One region of the Mediterraneibacter sp. ICN-202921 genome, then DNA from elsewhere that is predicted to be linked to it. Evidence: riboswitches for the same ligand, from Rfam matches in the RefSeq annotation. Region 1 holds a riboswitch; each other region holds the start of a gene.
What was found. A riboswitch is a leader RNA that binds a small molecule or an ion and turns the genes downstream of it on or off. The one in region 1 is predicted to bind thiamine pyrophosphate.
Positions count from the first base shown of each region.

Region 2: it holds a riboswitch for thiamine pyrophosphate, as region 1 does, so the genes downstream of both, thiM (hydroxyethylthiazole kinase) here and thiC (phosphomethylpyrimidine synthase ThiC) in region 1, are expected to answer to the same signal.
Region 3: it holds a riboswitch for thiamine pyrophosphate, as region 1 does, so the genes downstream of both, WKT01_RS02085 (energy-coupled thiamine transporter ThiT) here and thiC (phosphomethylpyrimidine synthase ThiC) in region 1, are expected to answer to the same signal.

Region 1 covers NZ_JBBKBE010000005.1:9,838-17,960, forward strand. The annotation lists gene WKT01_RS05810 (RluA family pseudouridine synthase) at 1-157, opposite strand, end outside; gene WKT01_RS05815 (Tex family protein) at 325-2,475, shown strand; gene WKT01_RS05820 (biotin transporter BioY) at 2,504-3,046, opposite strand; gene WKT01_RS05825 (DUF5685 family protein) at 3,259-4,116, shown strand; gene WKT01_RS05830 (J domain-containing protein) at 4,097-4,723, shown strand; gene WKT01_RS05835 (hypothetical protein) at 4,714-5,247, shown strand; gene WKT01_RS05840 (diaminopimelate dehydrogenase) at 5,393-6,379, shown strand; TPP riboswitch at 6,761-6,871, shown strand; gene thiC (phosphomethylpyrimidine synthase ThiC) at 6,983-8,123, shown strand, end outside.
Region 2 covers NZ_JBBKBE010000003.1:168,802-176,924, reverse strand. The annotation lists gene thiE (thiamine phosphate synthase) at 1-232, opposite strand, end outside; gene thiM (hydroxyethylthiazole kinase) at 219-1,040, opposite strand; TPP riboswitch at 1,104-1,215, opposite strand; gene thiW (energy coupling factor transporter S component ThiW) at 1,213-1,725, opposite strand; gene WKT01_RS04220 (YbaK/EbsC family protein) at 1,989-2,468, shown strand; gene WKT01_RS04215 (SufB/SufD family protein) at 2,552-3,472, opposite strand; gene WKT01_RS04210 (ABC transporter ATP-binding protein) at 3,462-4,208, opposite strand; gene WKT01_RS04205 (LysR family transcriptional regulator) at 4,252-5,130, opposite strand; gene WKT01_RS04200 (YeiH family protein) at 5,470-6,477, shown strand; gene WKT01_RS04195 (heavy metal-binding domain-containing protein) at 6,601-6,912, shown strand; gene WKT01_RS04190 (aminotransferase) at 7,008-8,123, opposite strand, start outside.
Region 3 covers NZ_JBBKBE010000002.1:6,178-14,300, forward strand. The annotation lists gene WKT01_RS02045 (V-type ATP synthase subunit I) at 1-928, opposite strand, end outside; gene WKT01_RS02050 (V0D/AC39 family V-type ATPase subunit) at 925-1,971, opposite strand; gene WKT01_RS02055 (hypothetical protein) at 1,975-2,286, opposite strand; gene trmB (tRNA (guanosine(46)-N7)-methyltransferase TrmB) at 2,541-3,191, shown strand; gene WKT01_RS02065 (thioredoxin family protein) at 3,441-3,788, shown strand; tRNA gene WKT01_RS02070 (tRNA-Lys) at 3,945-4,017, shown strand; gene WKT01_RS02075 (EFR1 family ferrodoxin) at 4,377-5,123, shown strand; gene WKT01_RS02080 (carbohydrate kinase family protein) at 5,116-6,060, opposite strand; TPP riboswitch at 6,164-6,269, shown strand; gene WKT01_RS02085 (energy-coupled thiamine transporter ThiT) at 6,312-6,977, shown strand; gene hypE (hydrogenase expression/formation protein HypE) at 7,009-8,076, opposite strand; gene hypD (hydrogenase formation protein HypD) at 8,101-8,123, opposite strand, start outside.

The DNA.
Region 1 (8,123 bases):
GGTTTAAGCGGCTCCAGTGTCCGTTTACCAGTATACTTTCCGGCATCTTCTTTAAATCTGTCAGATTTTGTCGAGAATATCCCTGTCTTCTCAAAAATTGTTCGATATGAAGAGCATTTTCATTTTCTTTTATTGGATAAATCAATGTACGGTTCATGGGACAATCATAAGGCTGGAAGCAGGGGATGTCAAGGGAAAATGCTTTTTTGATTTTGAGTTTCTTTTGCGATTTTCTTGTAAAAACAAGGTTTTTTCGTGTATAATGAGGAAAGCCGCGGCAAGCTGATTTGCACGGCATAAGAGAAAATGTGAGGTACAAGAAAAATGGACATTAACCAAAAACTGACAGAAGAATTAGCAGTCCGGCGCGAACAGGTAGACGCGGCGGTCAAATTGATAGATGAAGGAAACACGATCCCGTTTATCTCCAGATACCGTAAGGAAGCGACGGGTTCCCTAAATGACGAGCAGCTTCGTAAATTGTATGAAAGGCTTGTCTATCTTAGAAATCTGGAAGAAAAGAAAGAACAGGTATTGTCTAGTATAGAGGAACAAGGAAAGCTGACAGAAGATCTAAAAAGTCAGATCCTCGCGGCGGAGACGCTGGTCGTCGTAGAAGATCTGTATCGCCCGTACCGCCCAAAGAGAAGGACAAGAGCGACGATCGCGAAAGAGAAAGGTCTGGAACCGCTTGCAGCAGTTATTACTTTGCAAAAAACGAAAGAGTCTGTAGAAGATGTGGCGAAAGCGTATATTTCGGAGGAAAAAGGCGTCGCAGATACGAAAGAAGCAATCGACGGGGCAAAAGATATTATTGCGGAAGCGATTTCAGATGATGCCGATCATCGAAGCTGGATCCGGCGGATCACGATGAAAAAGGGAAAACTGCTCTCCACGGCGAAGAATGCAGAAATAGAATCCGTATATGAGATGTATTATAACTTTGAGGAATCTGTCATGAAATTGGCAGGTCACAGGATCTTAGCGGTAAACCGTGGAGAAAAGGAGAAGATCTTAACGGTGAAGATCGAGGCGCCGGAAGAAGAAATATTGCGCTTCCTGGAAAAACAGGTTATCCATACAGAGAATCCATATACAATGCCTTTGTTAAAAGAAGCAGTGGAGGATAGCTATAAGCGTCTGATCGCGCCGGCGATCGAAAGAGAGATCCGCAATGAATTGACAGAAAAAGCAGAGGATGGAGCCATCGAAGTATTTGGAAAGAATCTCCATCAGCTTTTGATGCAGCCTCCTATTGCCGGACAAGTTGTGCTTGGCTGGGATCCGGCATTTCGTACCGGTTGTAAACTGGCGGTGGTAGACGCTACAGGAAAGGTGCTGGGGACGACGGTGATCTATCCGACGGCTCCGACGACACCACAGAAGATCAAGGCGTCTAAGGAGCTGCTCAAAAAAATCATCCCTAAATATCATATTACGTTGATTTCCCTGGGAAATGGAACGGCTTCCCGGGAATCAGAACAGTTTATCACAGAACTTCTGAAGGAAATTCCGGAGAAAGTACAGTATGTGATTGTAAATGAGGCGGGAGCATCGGTATATTCTGCAAGTAAACTGGCAAGTGAGGAGTTCCCTAAATTTGACGTAGGACAAAGGAGTGCTGCCTCGATTGCAAGGAGACTGCAGGATCCGCTGGCGGAATTAGTAAAGATCGATCCGAAATCTATTGGGGTAGGTCAGTATCAGCATGATATGAACCAGAAAAAACTGGGGGAATCTTTGACAGGAGTTGTAGAGGATTGTGTAAATAAAGTAGGCGTGGATCTAAATACGGCTTCTGCTCCGTTATTATCTTATATATCTGGGATCACTGGTACGATTGCGAAAAATATCGTGGCGTACAGAGAAGAAAACGGAAAATTCGAGAGTCGTAAGGAATTGCTGAAGGTAGCAAAATTAGGGCCAAAGGCATTTGAGCAGTGCGCAGGCTTTATGCGCATCCAGGGAGGAAAAAATCCGTTGGATGCGACAGGGGTGCATCCCGAATCTTACGGGGCAGCAGAAAAACTCTTAAAAAAGCAAGGTTTCAAACCGGAAGATATCACAGGCAGAAATTTAACCGGGCTGTCACTTACGATCAGAGATTATGCGCGCCTTGCCGAAGAATTAGGAATCGGAGAGATCACGCTGAGAGATATTGTAAAAGAATTGGAAAAACCTGCCCGTGATCCGCGTGAAGAGATGCCGAAACCGATCCTGCGTACGGATGTGCTGGAGATGGAAGACTTAAAAGAAGGAATGGTATTAAAAGGCACTGTCCGTAATGTCATTGATTTCGGTGCGTTTGTAGATATCGGTGTACACCAGGATGGGCTGGTACATATTTCGCAGATCACAGACCGATATATAAAACATCCGTTGGAAGCTGTCAGTGTGGGAGATGTTGTAGACGTAAAAGTGATGAGTGTAGATTTGAAGAAAAAGAGAATCCAGCTTACTATGCGAGGAATATAGGAAAAGACAGAAAAATAGTTCCTCTGTTTTAGAGGAACTGAAGTGCAGACTTAAGTTTCCGTCCGATAAAAACGGCAGCAGCGATTTTGAGGGCATCTCCGATCAAATAGGGAACAACGCCGATCATAAGAGCTGCTGTAAAATTCACATGTAATTGTACGGCAAGCCATACAGTCCCGAACAGATAGCAGACAGCGGTGCCTGCAAGTAGTCCTCCTATTTGCAAAGAGAGTGTATCTGAAAAATGTTCAACAAAAAAGCCGCCGATGACTACGAGAAAAAGATACCCGATCAGATAGCCGCCGGTGGGTCCGGCAATCTTTCCAATCCCGCTTCCAAAAGAAGAAAAGACAGGAATGCCTGCGATTCCGATCAGGATATAGAGGATACAGCTTATGGCGCTGTTTTTCATTCCAAGCACATAGCAGGACAGATAGAGTCCAAAGGTGGCGAGAGATAGTGGGACCGGACTAAATGGCAGAGGGATGGTAAAAGGGCTGATAATGCAGAGGACGGCTGTCATCAGTGCGATACGAGTAAGACTATGAGTAGTGGTGCGTGTTGTTTCCATAATAATAGACTCCTTTTGTGTATTCCATATTCCTATATTTGCAGCATACATAAAGTATAAAAGAAAAATGATATAATGTCAACCTTATAATAAAAATAGTTAACAATTGCCCAATCAGAAAAGATTTACAAAAATTTTATATGGGTTAAAAATGAGCTGTGTTATACTAAAAACCATATATAAATAGGATAATAGAGATATGGAGAAAAGATATGTTTGGTTATGTGACCATATGTGAACCAGAATTAAAAGTTAAAGATTTGCGCAAATATAAAGCATATTACTGCGGACTTTGCCATATCCTGAAAGAAAAATACGGTATATCCGGACAGATGACACTGACGTACGATATGACATTTGCGATCATTTTGCTGACGTCTTTATATGAGAGCCAGACTTGTACAGAAGTGCATAGATGTAAGGTGCATCCGATAAAAAAACAGCAGATGCTGCAAAACGAGATCACGGAATATGCGGCAGATATGAATGTTTTGCTTGCATGGTATCATCTAGAAGATGACTGGCGGGATGAAAAGAAAGTAAGCGCATTTCTGGCAAAGGGGGCGCTGAAGCGTAAGGCGAAACGGATCATTGCAAAGTATCCGCGTCAGAGCCAGGCAATCGAAACCTCCCTGAAAGAACTTGCCGCCTGCGAAAAAGAAAATAGTACAGATCTTGACCGGACGGCAGGATGCTTTGGGCGTTTGATGGAGGAATTGTTTGTCTGGCAGGAGGATATGTGGGAAAAGAGTTTGCGCAGAATGGGCTTTTTCCTGGGAAAGTTTATATACATCATGGATGCGTATGAGGATCTGGAAGAGGATCTGAAAAAGAAATGCTATAATCCGCTTAAGAAACTTTGCACGCAGGAAGATTATGAAGAAAAATGCAGGGAGATCCTCTGTATGATGATCGCAGAGTGCAGTGTGGAATTTGAAAAGCTGCCATGTATCGTAGATGTGGACATTTTGAGAAATATATTGTATGATGGAGTCTGGAATCGCTATCATAAGATACAGTTGAAGAAAAGAGAAGGAAAGGAAAAGAAAAATGACGAAAAATCCATATGATGTACTGGGCGTGTCACCCAATGCATCGGATGATGAGATAAAAAAGGCATACCGTGATCTGACAAGAAAATACCATCCGGATGCGAATGTAAATAATCCGCTGGCAGATCTGGCGGAGGAGAAATTCAAAGAAGTACAGGAAGCGTATGATACGATCATGAAAGAACGCTCCACCGGAAGCACAGGGGGATATTCCTACGGCTACGGCGGCGGATATAATCAGGCGCAGCAAGATCCGCAGATGCAGGCAGCCATAAATTATGTGAACAGCCGTCATTACCGGGAAGCTTTGAATGTGCTTGATCAGATCCAGAACCGTTCGGCAATGTGGTATTATGTCAGCGGATGTGCCAACGCAGGGATTGGGAATAATCTTGTGGCAAGAGAGCATGCGGCACAGGCCGTCAACATGGAACCGAATAATCTGCAGTACCGTCAGTTCCTAAATCAACTCGATTTTAGCAGCCGCAGATACCAAAGCAATCCATATGGCGGCGGATATGGAACAGGAGGATCTTCCTGCGGCACAGGAAATATGTGCTGTGACCTATGGTGTGCAGACAGTTTGTGTGAATGTATGGGAGGAGATCTTTGTTCATGCATGTAAAAGCAAAATCTATGGCATTCGGCGGCCTGCTGCTTGCAGTGTCGGTCGTATGCATGTCTCTTGGCAGTGTGATTGAGACAAATACATTGTTCCTTTTAGCGGCAGCCTCTTATTTTGTAGGTATTGTGATCCGCGAATATGGTTTGAAGATAGGGGCCGCCTTTTATCTGGCAGATGTTTTGCTGGGAGTTTTGGTCGCGCCAAATAAAATTTATGTGCTTTCATTTGCGGCTATGGGGTTTTATATTTTGGCAGTGGAATGTATCTGGCATGTGCTGGAAAAGCATCCTAACATAGAGAAACGCCATATTTTATTCTGGATGATGAAATATGTGATCTTTAATGTTATGTATATCCCTATGGTACTGGTTTTTCAGGAACTGTTGTTTTCAAAAGCCATTCCGGGTTCTATGCTCCTCATCGTTATTGCGGCAGGCCAGGCCGGTCTATGGGTCTATGACAGGGCATATGAGTATGTACAGGGACATATATGGAATAAAATGCGCGGCAGACTGCTGCGGTAGAGAGTCCGTAAAGGGCTCTTTTTGTTTGGTTTTTCTGTTGGTCTGTATACAAAAAATGTGTGTGATGATATGAAAATTCTTGAAAAATCCAAAAGGTACTCGTATAATAAAAACCGAATTGTATAAGAAAGGAGAAATGTTCGTTATGAGTATAAGAATTGGGATTTTAGGATATGGAAATCTAGGGCGCGGCGTAGAATGTGCGATCAAGCAGAATCCGGATATGGAACTGGCTGCTGTATTTACCCGCAGAAATCCAGAGGATGTAAAGATTTTAACAGAAAGTGCGGCAGTATGTGCTTTAGCAGAGGCGGAAAACTGGAAAGATAAAATAGATGTTATGATTTTGTGCGGAGGCAGCGCTACAGATCTGCCGGAGCAGACGCCGGTCTATGCAAAATTATTTAATGTGGTGGACAGCTTTGATACACATGCACGTATCCCGGAGCATTTTGCAAATGTAGATGCGGCTGCAAAAGAAGGAGGAAAAGTAGGACTCATCTCCGTAGGCTGGGATCCGGGGATGTTCTCTCTGAACAGAATGTACGCAAACGCGATCCTGCCGCAGGGGAACGATTATACATTCTGGGGCAAAGGAGTCAGCCAGGGACATTCTGACGCGATCCGTCGTGTGGAAGGCGTAAAAGACGCAAAACAGTATACAGTTCCTGTTGAGGAAGCTTTAAAGGCAGTTAGAGATGGAGAGAATCCAGAATTGACAACACGCCAGAAACATACAAGAGAGTGCTATGTAGTATTGGAAGAAGGCGCGGATGCGAAGAAAGTGGAAGAAGAGATCAAAAATATGCCGAACTATTTCGCTGATTATGATACAACAGTGCACTTTATCAGTGAAGAAGAGTTAAAGAAAGAGCACAGTGGAATTCCACATGGCGGATTTGTGCTCCGCAGTGGAAAGACAGGCTGGAATGAAGAAAATGCTCATCTGATCGAGTATAGTTTGAAATTGGATTCCAATCCAGAGTTTACTTCCTCTGTGATCGTTGCATATGCAAGAGCAGCGTACAGACTGGCAGAAGAAGGACAGACAGGCTGCAAGACAGTATTTGATGTCGCGCCGGCGTATTTAAGTATAAAGAGTGGAGAAGAACTAAGAGCACATATGCTGTAAATAGGAAGTTAATCGACAAAGCAGCGCAAATGTGTCTTATATATTTTTCCCCGATCTTTTCACTGGATTTGATCGTCTGGCTTTGTTTCTGATATAAGAAAACAAAATAAGCCTGCCGGCGCGGCAGATAAGCATTTCCTGCTGCATGCGCTGTTAGGCTTATGTATTTTTATAAAAGGAAAGAGCCACATATTGCTGTGACTCAAAGGGGGAAAAAGTTTATGAAAAAGTGTTCTATCTTTAGAACAATTATAGTATATAAAATAATTGTGTAAAAAGTGTGATGGACTTTTGAATGGATTATGAACAAATCTATAAAAAAATATGAAGAGTTCCCGCTAAGTTAGTAATTGCAAATGCAATTGCAGTATATTATAATACTTTTATAAAAAGGGGTGCTCGCGTTTAAAGCGGGCTGAGAGTAAGCTGAGATGCTTTAACCCATAACCTGATTTGGATAATGCCAACGTAGGGATATACGATCATGGACAGAGGATTAAGATGACCGGACTGCCGCAAAGTATATGTATACGTTGCGGCAGTTTTTTGCTGCAATAGTATTGTCTGATGAAGGAGCAAGAAAAAGAAAGGTGGAAGAATACGATGAGAAACTTCTCGACACAGATGGAGGCAGCAAGAAAGGGAATCATAACAGAAGAATTAAAAAAAGTAGCGCAAAAGGAAAGGATGACAACAGACGAGTTATTGCCGCTCGTAGCAGAAGGAAAAGTGGTGATATGCGCAAATAAAAATCATACTTGCATAGACCCGGAGGGAGTCGGTTCTATGCTCCGTACAAAAATAAATGTAAATTTAGGAGTTTCACGAGACTGTAAAGACTATGATATAGAGATGAAAAAAGTGATGGAAGCTGTTAATATGGGAGCACATTCTATCATGGATCTTTCTTCCCATGGGGATACGATCCCTTTCCGGAGAAAGCTGACGGCAGAGTGTCCGGCAATGATCGGGACTGTACCGGTATATGATTCAGTGATCCACTATCAGAGAGATCTAGATACATTATCGGCAAAAGATTTTATTGATGTGATCAGGCTTCATGCAGAGGACGGCGTGGATTTTGTGACACTGCACTGTGGAATAACAAGAAAGACGATTGAGCAGATACGAAATCACAAAAGAAAGATGAATATTGTATCCAGAGGGGGATCGCTTGTTTTTGCATGGATGTGCATGACAGGAGAGGAAAATCCTTTTTATGAATATTATGATGAAATTCTGGATATTTGCCGGGAATATGATGTCACGATTTCTTTGGGAGACGCATGTCGTCCCGGCTGCCTTGCGGATGCGACAGATGTATGCCAGATGGAAGAACTGATCCGGCTGGGTGAACTGACAAAACGTGCCTGGGCGAAGGATGTGCAGGTGATGGTAGAAGGACCGGGACATATGCCGCTGGATCAGATCGCGGCCAATATGAAAGTACAGCAGTCTGTATGCCAAGGCGCACCTTTTTATGTGTTAGGACCATTGGTGACAGATATTGCGCCAGGATATGACCATATTACCGCGGCGATCGGAGGCGCAGTTGCCGCAGCGGCAGGAGCTGCCTTTTTGTGTTATGTAACGCCGGCGGAACATTTGGCTTTACCAAATGTAGAGGATGTAAAGCAGGGAATCATTGCTTCTAAGATCGCTGCGCATGCTGCAGATATAGCAAAAGGAGTAAGAGGAGCCAGAGAAATGGATGACCGGATGGCAGACGCAAGAAAAGCGCTGG
Region 2 (8,123 bases), on a different contig from region 1:
CGATTTCTACATTATCATTGATCACAAACGGGACTTTGTACTGGCTGCAAAGTTCTTTTATCGTTTCTGCCTCTTTTAAAAATGCGGCTTCCTCCAGATTTTTTTCCCTGAGCTGTATAAATGTCGCGCCTCCTTTTAAGGCTTCTTCCACTTGTTCACAAAGTCTCTTTCCATGCAGCCATCTTCTGTCTGTCACCGCATAAAGAAGTAGATCTTTTTTAGAGCACCTCATACTTTGCACCTCTTTCTAATTCTTCTCCTGTCATATTATAAACTGCATCGATGATACGGCTGCGATATGTCGCATTTCCATCTCCTTTGCACATATAACTAAACCCGATCTCCCCGGCAAGTCCCATTGCACAGACTGCTGCTGCCGCAGCTTCCAGATGATTCTCCGGATTCGCTGTCAGATATGCTGTCATCATGCCGGATAACTGACATCCGGTTCCGGTAACCTTCCCCATCTCCGGACGTCCATTTCGTATCACATAACATTGTTTTCCGTCTGATACAAGATCAATGGCCCCTGTGACAGCAATGATCGTCTTCGTTTCATCCGCAAATTTTTTCACAAAAGCAACCGCTTCTTTCAGATTCTCTTCTTTCACGATATCTGCTATGTCCGCATCTACCCCCTTTGTCGTCCCGCTTCCATTTGCCAGCGTCCTGATCTCCGACATATTTCCACGGATAGCGGTCAGTTGGATTTCCTTCAGCAATCTCAGCGCCGTATTCGTTCTAAGCGCACTGGCGCCTGCCCCCACCGGATCCAGCAGGACAGGATGCCCCAATACATTTGCCTTTCTTCCTGCCTTAAACATTCCTTCTATACTTGTTTTGTGCAAAGTTCCAATATTGATATTAAGTCCGCCGCAGATAGATGTAATGTCCTCCACATCTTCTGCTTCATCCGACATGATCGGACTTCCTCCACAGGCCAGCAATATATTCGCCACATCATTTACAGTAACATAATTTGTAATATTATGTACCAAAGGAGCAGTTTTTCTCACTTGCTGCATGCACTTTTTTATCATATGATAAATCCTCCTATGCTTCTTATTCGATAAAAGCGGGTATACCAATGAGGTATACCCGCTGCGAATGCGTTTATATATTCCCTACGTTGGCATTATCCAAATCAGGTCACGGGTCTAGACACGTTCGTCTACTCTCAGCCTGCCTGCTGCGCAAGCTCCCCTGTTATTTCTATTGATAATTCAAATTTCCCAGATATATATCCAACACTTTCATTCTTTTCATCACAGTAACGAGAACAACTGCCAGTATCGTGCCGCCAAAACTAGAAATAAAAAATGGAATCACGAAACCAAAAACAGCGCTGTCGCTTCCCATCAGAAACGCTGCAACCGGATAACTTAAAATCCCTCCGATCACTGATGTACCGAACAGTTCACCTACATATGCATAAGGCAGATGTTTCCCATACTTATATAACATACCACAGAGAAACGCTCCACACATGGATCCCGGAAATGCCAGCAGTGTCCCGGTTCCCATCAAATTACGCAAAAGACTCGTTACAAACGCCATCCCTACCGCATACCCCGGTCCTAAAAAGACGCCGCCCAATATATTGATAAAATGCTGGACTGGAGCACATTTTGACGCGCCCACCGGAATAGACAGCGGAGAACAGACAATACCGACAGCTACAAGAATGCCTGCCAAAGCAAGCTTTTTTACATTGATGTTTTTCATGTTAACCTCCTGAAATAACGGTCGATACTCCTTGGTATCCTCTCACTCCGGAACACGGATTCCCTCGCAGGTTATTTTCGTACCTCGTACGCCGGTACAGTAAAAACCCAAACGGCGCTCCCCGCCTGAGAAAACTCTTTGTCAGATATCCGCCCATATCTTACCACAATCCTCTTTTACTGTAAAGATACTTCTGTTATAATACACAATAGTAAACTTGGTATCCTATATCATAAATAACAGGAAAAATAAAGGAGATCACAATGTCTGTTCAGATTGTTAAAGATTATTTTAAAAACAAAAATATATCTAAAGAAATTATTGAGTTTTCATCTTCCAGTGCAACTGTTGATCTTGCGGCACAAGCCGCCGGTGTAGAACCTGCACGTATTGCCAAAACACTTTCTTTCTATACTAAGGAAAGAGATACTGCCATCCTTATTGTAACTGCAGGAGACACAAAAATAGACAATAGTAAATTTAAACATTTCTTTAGCATGAAAGCTAAAATGTTATCTCCTGAAGATGTCGAAACCTACACTGGACACGCCGTCGGGGGAGTATGTCCTTTTGGAAATCCCTCCTCAGTCACGACGTATCTGGACGTGTCCCTAAAGCGCTTTTCCACCGTATTCCCCGCTGCGGGGAGCGCAAATTCCGCAGTAGAAGTGACCTGTGAAGAATTAGAAAAATTTGCAGAAGCCGCAGACTGGATCGACGTGTGTAAGACACCCTCTGTCTGACACTCTCAGGAAAAACTTTCAAAACATAACAAAAAGGGAATGACCACGGTTGTTAGAACATACCGTCTGTCATCCCCCTTTTTTTATTTCAAGAAATTTTCGATGATCACTGCCTCTGCCTCTTCCTCGTTGAGTCCGAATGTCCGCAGTTTGATCAGCTGTTCATCATTGATCCTTCCAATTGCCGCTTCATGTACGATCTGCGCATCCACATGCCTTGCGTTAATCTCCGGAATGGAACTGATCTCTGCTTCATCCATGATGATAGAATCACACTGCACATGTGCATGGCAGAGATTGTTTCCGATTGCTTTCGGATGGAACACCTGTCTGGATTTCCCTTTTGCAACAGAACGTGACACAATCCTGGCAGAACTATTTTCTCCCATCAGCTGCACATCCATATTCGAGATTGCTGTCTGTTCTTCATGTGTCATCAGCTTCTCCGTCACAAAAAGCTTAGCGTTTTCTGCCAGTTCAATATAATTTTCTCTTTCTGTAGAATCAACGCCCTTAATCTGTGAAGTCTCAAGTGTAAACACAGAGTTCTCACCTACGTATATTTTTGTAACTGGATTCAACACTTTTTTCCCCGTGCCGTCTCCTTGTGCATAGTGGTTCTCTATATATTTTACATTGGCGTTTTCCCCTACATGGAAAGTATGGATACCGTCATGCCTCGTCTCGCTGCATCCTTCTCCATGAATCCCACATCCGGCGATAATGGTGACATCCGCTCCATCTTCTATATAGAAATCATTATATACAACATCTACACCTTCCTTTGACATAACAACCGGAATGTGTACCTGCTCGTTTTTTGCCTCGCCGCTGATATGGATATCAATACCTGGTCGATCTTCCTTTTTCACTATATGGATGTGTCTGCTGTCACCGTGACATACAGCCATCCCGTTTAACCTTAAATTATATGCGCCCTTCTGTTTAAATCCATAGGAATCTATCACATCCAGCACATCCTGCGTCACTTTATCAAGCTCCATAGAGTTCCCCTCCTTTTTGCTTACGACATTCACAGGCGTCCATTGCATGTCCAAATAACTCCGGCATGATTTCTTGTGCCGTACCGATGCTTTTTTTCTTTCCATCCGCAATCACCATAATACGATCCGCCATCTCAATGATCCGCTCCTGATGAGAGATTAAAATAAGACTTTCCTTTTTTTCTCTGTGGATCTGTTCAAAACGTTTGATCAGCATAGAAAAACTCCACAGATCGATCCCGGCTTCCGGCTCATCAAAAATACAAAGCGCATGGCGCTTCGCAAGAACCGTAGCAATTTCAATCCGTTTCATTTCTCCGCCCGACAATGTAGCATCTGCTTCTCTGTCTATATATTCTCTCGCACACAACCCTACACTGCTCAACAGTTCACAGCAAGTCTTTTCATCCAATGTCCGGCCCGCGGCAAGAGATAAAAGCCGCCTCACAGTCATCCCTTTAAAGCGGGGAGGCTGCTGAAAGGCAAAGCCGATCCCCGCTTTTGCTCGCTCATCTATTGAAAGAGCTGTAATATCCTGCCCATCCAGATAAATCTTTCCTGCAGTTTCTTTGTTGATTCCCATCAACACTTTTGCCAGCGTAGATTTGCCGCCTCCATTTGGTCCCGTAATGACCAGCATCTCTCCATCCTGAACGGTAAAACTAACGTCGGATAAAATCTCCGACTGCCGTCCTTCTTCTACTATATCATAAGATAAATGCTCTACCTGTAACACCTACATCACTTCCTTTTTTATAATCTTGCGTATACTGCGTTCTTCATATCGAAAATCTCTGAAATATCTCTCTGTAGCGCTCTGCATAAATACTCCCCCGACGCCAGAGAAACGTAAAGTCATGAGACACCTGAAAATCCGGCAGATCGATCTTTTGTATCTCGCCCTTTTCCAGTTCATCTTTTACAGCAACTTCATATAAAAATGTAATACCACATCCTGCTTTTGTCAACTCTTTAATGGTCTGCAGGCTTCCTGCTTCCACACATTTCTTAAAATCATCCAGGCTAAAATTCTGTGAACTCAAAAACCGCTCCAGTACTTCTCTTGTACCGGAACCCGATTCCCGCAGCAGAAGACGTTCTCCGAATAAATCTTCTATTTTTTCCGGTTTCTTTACAAACGCATACCTCTGCCCACAGACAGCAATATATGCTTCTGTTGAATAATGCATAAAATCATATTCTCTTTTCTTAAAAAACCCTTCCACGATCGCAAAATCAATCTGCCCTTCATCCAATCTGTTCAGCAGCATATTCGTATTTTCCACTTCCATGTGTATCTTCGCATCCGGATACGAGGCCAGATACTTTGCCAGTATCTTCCCCATCAATGCATCTCCTACCGTACGTGTCGCCCCAAAGCGTATCTCTTTTAATTCTTCCCCTTCCTTTCTCATTTCATTCTGGAGAGAAAGCTCATCATGTTTCATTGTCATAGATGCATTTCTAAGCAGTTCGCCCGCATTCGTCAAACGCAGTTTTTTCCCTTCATAGAGAAATAATTTCGTATGGTAGTATTTCTCCAGATAGTGGATATGCTGTGAAACTGCCGGCTGTGTAATGTGAAGTTCTTCTGCTGCCCTTGTAAAATTCATGCAGTGGCAGACTTTTAAAAATGTTTCCATACGAAAATCAAGCATATAGACCCCTCTTATATTTCTATCCTATACCTTATCGGGCATAGCCCGTCAGCCTGTAAGGCCCAAATTGCGGGATGCCCAAACAGGTATATAGCGTCCTATTGAAACAAGATGCGGGATATTCCGATCAGAACAGCCCGCACCCTATATATGCTGACCTTATCAGCTTTATAGTAATTACTCCCTGCATTTATCATAACATATATTTATTATAAAATAAAGATATATAATTATATTTTATATTCTCTTTATGGTATGCTTTTTTCAACAGCAATCTTGCGTATACCCCTGCCTCGCCTGTTGCTGAAATTTTTATCATCATCTATGGAGGAATATAGTATGAACTTTATTAAAAAAAATGGTGCAGGTCTGCTTCTTTGTCTATTCATCTCGTTCCCAGCCTGGTTTTTAGGTCAACGTTTTCCTGTCGTAGGAGGGCCTGTATTTTCTATCTTGATTGGAATGATCCTTACTTTATTCATGCCGCAAAAAGAAAAATTTGCTCCGGGGATCCACTATACATCTAAAAAAATCTTACAGGCAGCTGTCGTTTTTTTAGGTTTCGGCATGAATCTGACAGAAATACTGGCAAAAGGCAGACAGTCACTCCCTATTATCCTTTCTACAATCTCTGTTTCTCTACTCATTGCCTTTTTTCTCTATAAGGTATTAAAATTAACACCGGACAGCGCGATCCTTGTAGGCGTCGGTTCTTCTGTCTGCGGAGGAAGCGCTATCGCCGCTACCGCTCCGGTCATTGATGCTTCTGACGAAGACGTAGCACAGTCTATCTCTGTTATTTTTCTTTTCAATGTCCTTGCCGCTCTCCTATTTCCCACGCTGGGAGGTCTTCTTGGGCTCAGCAATGAAGGATTCGGTTTATTCGCTGGAACCGCGATCAATGATACTTCCTCTGTCACAGCCGCTGCCGCCGCCTGGGACGGCATACACGCAAGCCACACACTAGAAGCTGCCGCAATCGTCAAAATGACACGGACACTGGCGATCATTCCTATCACATTGACTCTTGCTCTCTGGCGAGGCCGAAAAGAAAAAAACAGAAAAGATTCTACTTTTAGCCTGAAAAAATCTTTTCCGTTCTTTGTTCTCTTTTTTATACTCGCCAGCGTGGTCACTACCATATTCCAGCTCCCCTATGAAGTGACTGCCCCTCTAAAAGAACTAAGCAAATTTCTGATCGTCATGGCCATGGCAGCGATCGGATTGCATACAAATATCATCCAGCTTGTCCGTACCGGCGCAAAACCAATTTTTACCGGTTTCTGCTGTTGGATCGGGATCACTTTTGTAAGTTTGTGCATGCAGCATATACTCGGTTTATGGTAGAAACGGGACCCTGCCATAATAAAAACAGCAGAAATATCATTTTCCAGAACACAAAACCATGCTATAATAATTATATTATTATGTAACAGACACATTTTTATTTGGATAAGGAGGGCTATCATCATGTTAGTAGTAACCACTGAAACAATACCGGGTCAGAATTTTGAGGTACTAGGACTGGTAAAAGGAAGTACGATCCAATGTAAAAATATCGGCCGAGATATAGGTAGTTCTTTTAAAAACCTGGTCGGCGGCGAGATGAAATCTTATGTAGACATGATGAATCAAGCACGGGATATCGCCTATGAACGTATGATAGAGGATGCAGAACGTTTTCCTGCCGACGCCGTCGTTGCCATGCGCTTCGCCTCCAGTTCTATCGCCCAGGGAGCTGCGGAAGTGATGGCCTATGGCACAGCAGTAAAATTTAAATAAGCATGAAAAAGGAGATGTCTCTTCACTATATTTAACCATTGAAGATGCATCTCCTTTTCTCATGCTTGGATTATCTTGCTTTTTTAAATAGCATGCTATATACTTTCTTTCAACAATTTTTCTGCACTTACTAATTTTACACTCAGCACAAAAATTTCTGCTGCCTCTTTTAATTCTTCCAACGTTGGATAGGTCGGCGCGATCCGAATATTGCTGTCATGGGGATCTTTCCCATACGGATACGTTGCACCTGCTTCGGTCATCACAAGTCCTGCTTCCTTGGCTTTTGCCACGATTGCTTTGGCGCAGCCATCCATTGCCTCAAAGGAGATAAAATACCCGCCTCTTGGCGCAATCCACCTTCCAATCTCAAGATCCCCCAGTTCTCTTTCTAAAGCCGAAAGGACAGCCTCAAATTTCGGACGGATGATCTCTGCATGCTTTTTCATATGTGCATGGATACCATCCAAATCTTTGAAAAATCTCACGTGTCGGAGTTGATTGATCTTGTCATGCCCTATAGTCTGCATTTTCATTGTATTTTTCACATCTTTTAGGTTAGCTTCCGATGCCGCCAACGCTGCAATTCCCGCGCCCGGAAAACTGATCTTGGATGTAGAGGAAAACTTATATACCATATCCGGACTACCTGCTTTTTTACATTCTTCTAATATTTCCAAAATCTGATCTTGTTTATCTTCATATAGATGATGCACACAATACGCATTGTCCCAGTAAATTCTGAAATCCTCTGCTGCCGGCTGCAAATGTGCGAAACGGCGGACTGTTTCACCACTATATGTGATTCCCTGTGGATTGGAATATTTTGGCACACACCAGATCCCTTTTACAGAAGCATCCGTATTGACAAGGTCCTCTACCATATCCATATCCGGTCCATCCTCGCGCATGGGAATATTGATCATTTCAATCCCAAAATGTTCCGTAATCCCAAAATGTCTGTCATATCCTGGAACAGGACATAAGAATTTCACTTTATCCAGCTTGCACCAAGGAGTACAGCCCATCACGCCGTGCAGCATAGAACGTGCCACCGTATCATACATGATATTCAGGCTGGAATTACCAAATACGATCACATTCTCCGGCTCTGTTTCCATTATATCCGCAAACAGTTTCTTCGCCTCCGGTATCCCATCCAATATCCCATAATTTCTTGCATCCATTCCATTCTCACAAAGCAGGGAGCT
Region 3 (8,123 bases), on a different contig from region 1:
CGTCTTCTACGACGACAAATACTTTATCATCCTGTTTGATCTCTTCTAAAAATTTATCTACATCTTCTTCTGCCATCCAGCCGCATAGTATATAGTAATCTTCTTTTTTATCTTCTACACGGGCGGCAAGTTTTCGCACGTCGAAGTTGTTGGATAATTCCTCCAGGCGGTTTTTTGAGGCAACAAGCTGTGCTGCTCTCCCGGCAAGCATTTCTCCGGCGGTTTTATCTAAGTTTTCTGCTTCTAAGCGGATGTGGGCGATCTCACTGTCAAGAGACTGGTAAGCATTAGAGGGAGTCCCCTCGAATTCATCCGTTAGTTCAATACGCTCAAAGTGCAGAGAGCGGAATACGGCGTCCACTTTCTGGGCTTCTCCGGGAGAAACAAAATACGCTCCGTATACATAACTATCATCTCGTTCTCCTTCTACAAAAATCGCGCCTAAGTCGTCCATCAGATATTTGATCATTTTGTGGTAGTATTCCACAGCGATCCGGCCGAACCGATAGGAGATAAAACGGAAATTCAAGAGGCGATGCAGATCGCAGTCCAGTGGACGGAAAGGGGCGATCACCTGCTGCTTTGTACGAAGCTGTTCTATCTGTTTATTTAATTTTTCCTTTTTTTCCTGCAAAGACATGTAGTCTTCATTTGCCTGTCTTATGAGTTCAAACATATCGTTTAAGCCCAGAGAGCTGTCTGGCGTGACCTCGTCCGCATTGGGAAGAAGATCGACAAACTGGCTGGCTCTGTTGAGCGCGTCACGGTAAGGATTGATCTCCACAAAAGGGCGCAGATTGTCTACTGTCTTGAGCTCTGACAGTGCAGACTCCAGCTGGATCTCGTATCTGGAAAGATAGAGATCCGTTACGCGGTCTATATCAGCGCGCGGACCGGATATATTGATGAATTTCATTTTGACGATCATTGTATTCTACCTCCCACATATGCCAACGTTTCACCTGGGGACAAACTGTAGCGTATACATTCCATGGCGGTGGTCAGCTTATTTAGTTCTTCTTCTTTTAAGAAGAGATAGGTATTAATGGCAGCGATAGAGTAAGGATTTCTACGCCGGTCTATCAAATATAGACGATGAAGACATTCGTTATACATCTGCTCGATCGTAAGATTCTGTTTGAAATTATAATGCCTGGCATAAGAAGTTTTCTCCAATACCTGCATGAATTCTTCCAAAGAAGCTGTTTCAACGAGCTCTTTCATTTGAGCGACATGTATTTTGTACTGGATTGGGATCAGCATTAAATAAATATCTGCGGGCTGTATCTGGTAATATTTTTTTGCCCGGTATATCCATTGCAGATTTAACAAATCTATTTTCGAACCGCAGTCCTTTGTAAATAATTCTAAGTCGGCCTTTTTCAGTACTTTTTTTCGTTCTTTCCAGAGAGTGGAAAAATAGTACAGATCCAATGTTAATTCATAATCAAACAGGGAAATATGCTGGGATTCCTGTATTTTTTTCAAGGGAGCATAGTACTCTGTATCTTTAAGGTTTTCGATCAGTTCGTCCGTTGTGCGGGATGTGATCAATTTTTCAATAGAGATCTGTGAGTAGTGGTCAAAAAAGTTCTTCTTATAAAGTAGATCAAAAGGCTGCCGGTAATGATTGATGACGATCCGCAAACAGTAATTGATCAGATCGATCTCATAACGTTTCAGATAAAGTTTTAAAAAGCGACGCTGCGTCTGCCCGCAGAAACGATAGATCTTACTGTAATCGTGATAGAGTGACTGAACCAGGACTTTTTCAATATTGCCTCGGTGGAGTTTATCATCATCCAGCGCGCTCAAAACTTCGGCATAAGCGGAATGTTCCTTAAGATAAGAGACTACTTCAAGGACATTGCCAAGATTGGCGATTTCCTCAAATTGAGCCGGCGTTAAAAGCTTGGCCTCCATTGCTCGGATCTTTGTTACAATACCGCTGTAAGCTAATATATTTCCCATAGGCTACACCTCGGTAACTTTTTTTAATATTTCCTGTGCATATAAGGTATGCTTTTCTTCATATTCTTTTTGCAAAAGTTCGATAGCAGAACTGCTCGCACCGCTTTGAGACTCCAAAAGGCGGTTGGTATTCTTTTCCAGTTCAGAACGAATCTTATCTATCTGCGTTTGTGTCTTTGCTTCCAGCTGGGTATCAAAGGCTCGTCGCTTCTCGTCATACTCTTTGTCCAGAACCTCTTTTTGCGCTTCGGCATGTTCTACAATAGCGGAAGCAGTTTTTTCTATTTCCGTCAATTTGTTTACAATAGAGTCCATAACACCCCTCCTATTTGTTGAAAAATACTAATTGAATACTAATCTATTTTATCATACACCTTTTCTGAAAAAATGCAAGTTAAGGAAGTGTCAATTTTTTCAAAAAAGAACGCAAAAAAGAATGTGATATTTTTATGAAACCCCTTTGACCTTGCATGGGGGCTGTGCTATGTTATGATATAGGAAAAAATATATAAGATGAGTATTGGAAAAAGAGGGAAGTTTTTATACATAGTATAGTAAGGAGGCAGCATATGAGATTACGCAATATTCCCAGAGCAGAAGGAATGATCAGACTGCACAGGGCAGTGATACAAAGACCGGAAGCGCAGAAAGGCAGCTGGAGACAAGTATTTGGAAATAAGAATCCTATTTATATAGAAATCGGAATGGGCAAAGGGCAGTTTATTCTGGAGATGGCAAGACAACACCCGGAAGTGAATTTTGTCGGGATCGAAAGATATTCCAGCGTGCTTCTGCGGGCTATTGAAAAATTCGATACAGAAGAGTTTCAGTCGTTGGAAAATATCCGTTTTATCTGTATGGATGCAAGGAATGTGGAGGATGTGTTTGCGCCGCAAGAGGTTGAAAAGATCTATCTGAACTTTTCAGATCCATGGCCAAAGGCAAGACACGCGAAACGAAGGCTTACTTCTGTAGAATTTCTGAGAAGATATGAAGGAATCCTTGCAGACAAAGGTGAGGTAGAATTTAAGACAGACAATACACAGTTATTTAATTTTTCTTTGGAACAGGTCAAAGAAGCAGAATGGCTTCTGGTCAGGTATACGTATGACTTACATCATAATGAAGAAATGAACCAGGGAAATGTGATGACAGAATATGAAGAAAAATTTTCTGCGAAAGGGAATCCGATCAATAAACTGATCGCAATGAAGAAATAGACGCTGCAAGTTTCACATTTGCATACTTTATTCATATAGTAATATATATCAGTACCCGCATGAAGGGAGAGAAAATGCTGTGAGATGGAAGAAGAGCTGGAAGATCTGTATGCGGGAGAAAATGTATCGTATGCCGGGAATCAACAGGCGGCTGATGTGTATAAGATGTTCCTTTGATGAAGTGTACCGAATTTTAAATACCGGTTTTTGTCATGGGGAGGAAAAAGAAAAAAGATGTAGGTGAATAAAGTGAATGATAAGTTCCAAAGGAAAGAAAAGACAAAGATTCGGGTCACACAGGAGAATTACAGTCTTGAGGTACTGTCATCCGATCTGCCTGTCCTGGTGGAATTTTATGCATCCTGGTGTGGGAAATGCGCCATGATGCAGGCGATCGTGGAGCAGATCACGGAACAATATAAGGGTATCATAAAGGTATGCCAGATTGACATTGATGAGTCGCCGGCGATCGTATCACAGTTTGAGGTGACGGTAGTTCCCACTTTCGTGCTTTTTGTAGAAGGGAAACCAGTGGCAGCTGCCAGTGGAGTGATCGGGAAAGATAGAGTGGAAACGATGATAGAGGACTATAAATGAAAAGCAGAATTTCTGTGCTGGGATAGAAAACCTGGCACAGAGATGAAGAAAAAGGTCAAAAACCGGAAAAAATTGAAAAAACCTCTTGCAATACTGAAAAAACTGTTATATAATAACCCTTGCGTTATGAAAATAACAGATAAAATATTGCAGGACGCGCGATTAGCTCAGTTGGTAGAGCACCTGACTCTTAATCAGGGTGTCCAGGGTTCGAACCCCTGATCGCGCACTTAGAAATCACTGTTTTTGCGGACGTTGTGAGCCGCGGGGACGGTGGTTTTTTTGTGTGTTTTGCTTTTGGAGTTTGTTTTTAGCAGTGTTGGCGTACTGGGATAGTTGACTTTTTATTGTGGCGTATATTTGGAACTGTTATAATAGAGACGTGAAGAAAACGGTAAATTCAAATTTGACGAAGGAAGAATCGGAATTGATGGAGGTAAATAATTTGAAAAGATTGACAGCAATGATAGTTTTACCGCTTTTATACTAACTCTTATGCAGAAGATGGAATGGTAGTAGTACGAATTGGAAATGAATGGATAGAGTTCAAAGTGAAATAAATATCTGAATTTGAAGGAGGGATAGAAAATGGTCTTGTATTTTTCAGGCACTGGGAACAGTGCGTATATTGCAGAGAGGATCGCACAGGCTTTGGAAGAAGAAATCTGCTCCTTAAACCAGAAGATCAAAGAGCACAGACTTTTCGCAGGTCCGACACAAAAACGGATGATTTTTGTACTTCCCACATATGCCTGGCGTATACCAAAGGTGGTGGAGGAGTGGATTCTAAAATCCAGATTTACGGGAAAACCGGACGTATATTTCGTAATGAATTGCGGTTCCGAGATTGGAAGTGCCGCGAAGTATATAAGACGGCTGTGTAAAGAGAAAGACTTTTGCTATAAAGGGTGTGCGCAGATCATCATGCCAGAAAATTATCTTGCTATGTTTCAGGTCCCCAAGGAGGAAGAGGCTAAAGCAATCATAGAGAAAGCAGAACCCAAAATAGAAAAAGTCATACAGCAGATCGCCGCAGGAGAAGCGCTGGAAGAAGAGAAGGAAGGGTTTTTGGGCGCTTTCTTGAGCGGCCCGGTCAATGCAGTATTTTATCCGGCGGTCGTTCATGCGAAGAAATTCTGGGCAGACGATCAGTGTATCGGCTGCCGCAGGTGTGCAGACGCCTGCCCATTGAACAATATTACGATGGAGGAGCAAAGACCGCAGTGGCATGCTATGTGCACACACTGTATGGCATGCATCACGGTCTGCCCTGTAAAGGCTATTGAATATGGAAGAAAAAGTGCAGGAAAGCCACGGTACCGCTGTCCTATGTAAGAAAGTTTTCTACTTGGTCTCGATCTTGTACACCGGAAGTGGCGCCTACTGATTGTATGCAAAGGGCAGCACAGGCAGAAGCGAAAGTGAGCGCCTGCTTGAAGTCTTTGCCCCGGAGGATGGAAGAGAGGAAACCGGCGGCAAAATTATCTCCGGCTCCTGTACTGTCTGCGACATGTACGGGAAATGCTGGCAGAGTGAAAGAAGCCGCTGCATTTTTGGCGAAACAGCCGTTCTCGCCGGCTTTGATGATGACATTTTTTACACCATAGTTTAAAAAGACATCTGCCATAGCTGTATAGTCTTTTTCCTGTGTATAAAATGCGGCTTCGCTTTCATTGGGAAAGATATAATCTATGTAAGGCAGTGCAGCTTTAAGATCTGTGAGGGAAAGCGGAGAATGCAGGGGCAGTTTGGTATCTGCCGCTACGATAGCGCCGGCTGCCTTGGCGGTCCGGCAAATGGAGGCAATCGTTTCCGGCCGGGTAAGAGGCGGGCGGAAAAGGCTGGCAAGGCAGACAAGCCGCGCATCTTGGAATAATGTGGGCGGTATATGCAGGAAATCATCTAGGCGGGAAACCGCATTGATGGATTTTCGGTTTCCGTCTGTATTGACCAATAAGGGGGAAACAGGAGTAGGTACGTTATTGCTGTGCAGGATGGAATCGGTCAATATACCGTTATCCGCAAGCAGTTCATGCAGAGTTTTTCCGGCAAGGTCGTTTCCAAGGACGCAGACTGTGCGTACAGTATGTCCGAGGCGTGAGAAGATAACAGATTCGTTGAAGGCATCTCCGCCGGGAGAAAGGGTGACAGAGTCTGCGGTCTGCACACGTGTATTTTCGGAAGCCGCATTCCAGCCTTTGATGATACAATCCATGAGGACCTGGCCGATACACAGGATTTCGGGTGCTTGAAAAGATTCTGCTGATTTCATCTTTTTCTCCTTTTTAAAAATCTTGTATAGGATAACCGAAAAAAGAGCCGCGCTTGACTTTTCTCGGTATTCTGTTTAAAATATAGAATCGAAATAATATAAAAATGATGACAAGGGGAGCTTGTGTTGCAGGCTGAGAGGAAGTTTTAAGCTTCGACCCGTAACCTGATTTGGATAATGCCAACGTAGGGATATACATATGTGGTTTTTTAAGCCCTCCTTGTTTTCAGAAAAAAGCAAGGAGGATTTTTATGTTAAATTTTTTAGTCAATGCAGAGGGAGGACTGACTACTGCCGGCTATGCAGTGAGTATAATCGCAGGGATCGTACTGTTTATCGCAGCGTTGTTTTTCGCCGGAAAAAGCGCAGGGAAAAAGAAGATGTCGGCAAAACAGCTTGTCTTTTGCGCAATGGCGATCGCGCTGGCATTTCTGACGTCCTATCTTAAGGTATTTCAGCTTCCATGGGGCGGAAGCGTCACTTTATGCAGCATGTTGTTCATTGTCCTCGTAGGCAACTGGTATGGAGTGAAAACGGGTGTTTTGGTGGGACTTGCCTATGGACTTCTGCAATTTTTACAAGAACCGTACGTCTTATCCTTTTTCCAGGTATGCTGCGATTATATACTTGCCTTTGCGGCTCTTGGTGTGGCAGGTTTCTTCGCAAAGAGCAGTCATGGGCTGGTGAAAGGCTATATTGCCGGCGTGCTGGCAAGAGGCGCATTCCATGCGCTGGGCGGATATTTATACTGGATGAGTTACATGCCGGATACATTCCCGCAGTCTTTGAAGAGTATTTATCCGATCGTTTATAACTACAGCTACCTTTTGGCAGAAGGGATCCTGACGGTCATTCTTCTGTCTGTTCCGGCCGTGTCGAAGGGACTGCAGCGTATCCGTCAGATGGCACTGGAATAAGTCTCTGCGGATATTCCGGAAGAAAAAAATGTCAACAGATCCTGGGAAGCTGCTGTCCGCTGAGTTTGGCAAGGATCCTTTTGCCTCCAATCTTTGTTTTTAAGAGCACATGACCGGGCATATCTTCTGTAACCGTTCCGATCACTGCCGCATGTTCACCGCCGGACACTTCTTTTAGAGCGTTCAGGACAGGCGCGCATGCTTCCGGAGCGGTCACAAGAAGCATCCTGCCTTCACAGGCACAGTAGAGTGGGTCCAGTCCCAGCAGATCACAGGCTGCTTCCACAGGCGCGTCTACAGGGACGGCATCTTCTTCTATCTCGATGGAAAAAGGCATGTTCTCCGTAAATTCATTTAAGGCCGTTGCGATTCCGCCTCTGGTAGGATCCCGCATGATGCGGATGCCGGAGCAGGCGGGAGAACTGTTCGGGAGAGCTGTCTGTGTTTTTTCTGCCGCATGGATGGCAGCTTCTGTTAGGAGATGGAGACATTGACAGTCGGAACGTAAGGAAGATGTTTGGGCATCTTGTAAAGAGAGCAGTCCGGAACGTGCCATCATAACAGCAGCGCCATGGCAGCCTGCGCTGCCGCTTAAGATGACCGTGTCTCCTTTACGGATACCGGATTTCCCGGGGAAATGGGCGCGCAGAAAGCCAATGCCGGCTGTATTGATGTAGATACCGTCCCCTTTGCCCGCTTCTACCACTTTTGTATCGCCTGTTGTGATGAGTACTCCTGCCTGTCGGGCCTCTTCTGCAATCGTGTCTACGATCATTTTGAAATCCCGGAAGGAAAAACCCTCTTCCAGAATAAAAGAGAGACTTAAATATTGGGGGAGTCCTCCCGCCATACATACGTCATTTACTGTGCCGCATACACATAAATTTCCAATATTGCCTCCGGGGAATTTCCACGGAGAGACAACGAAACTGTCAGTGGAAAAGACAAAAGAATTTTCCCCCCTCCTATCTTTTAACAGGGCACCGTCTCCTAACTGGGAAAGGATGGGATTTTTAAAAGCAGGAAGCAGGATAGAATCGATCAGTTCTGCGGTCTTGCCGCCTCCGCTTCCATAATCTAATGTGATAATATCTTCCATATCTGTATACCTCCATAGAATCGATCAAACTTCATACTGATAAGCTG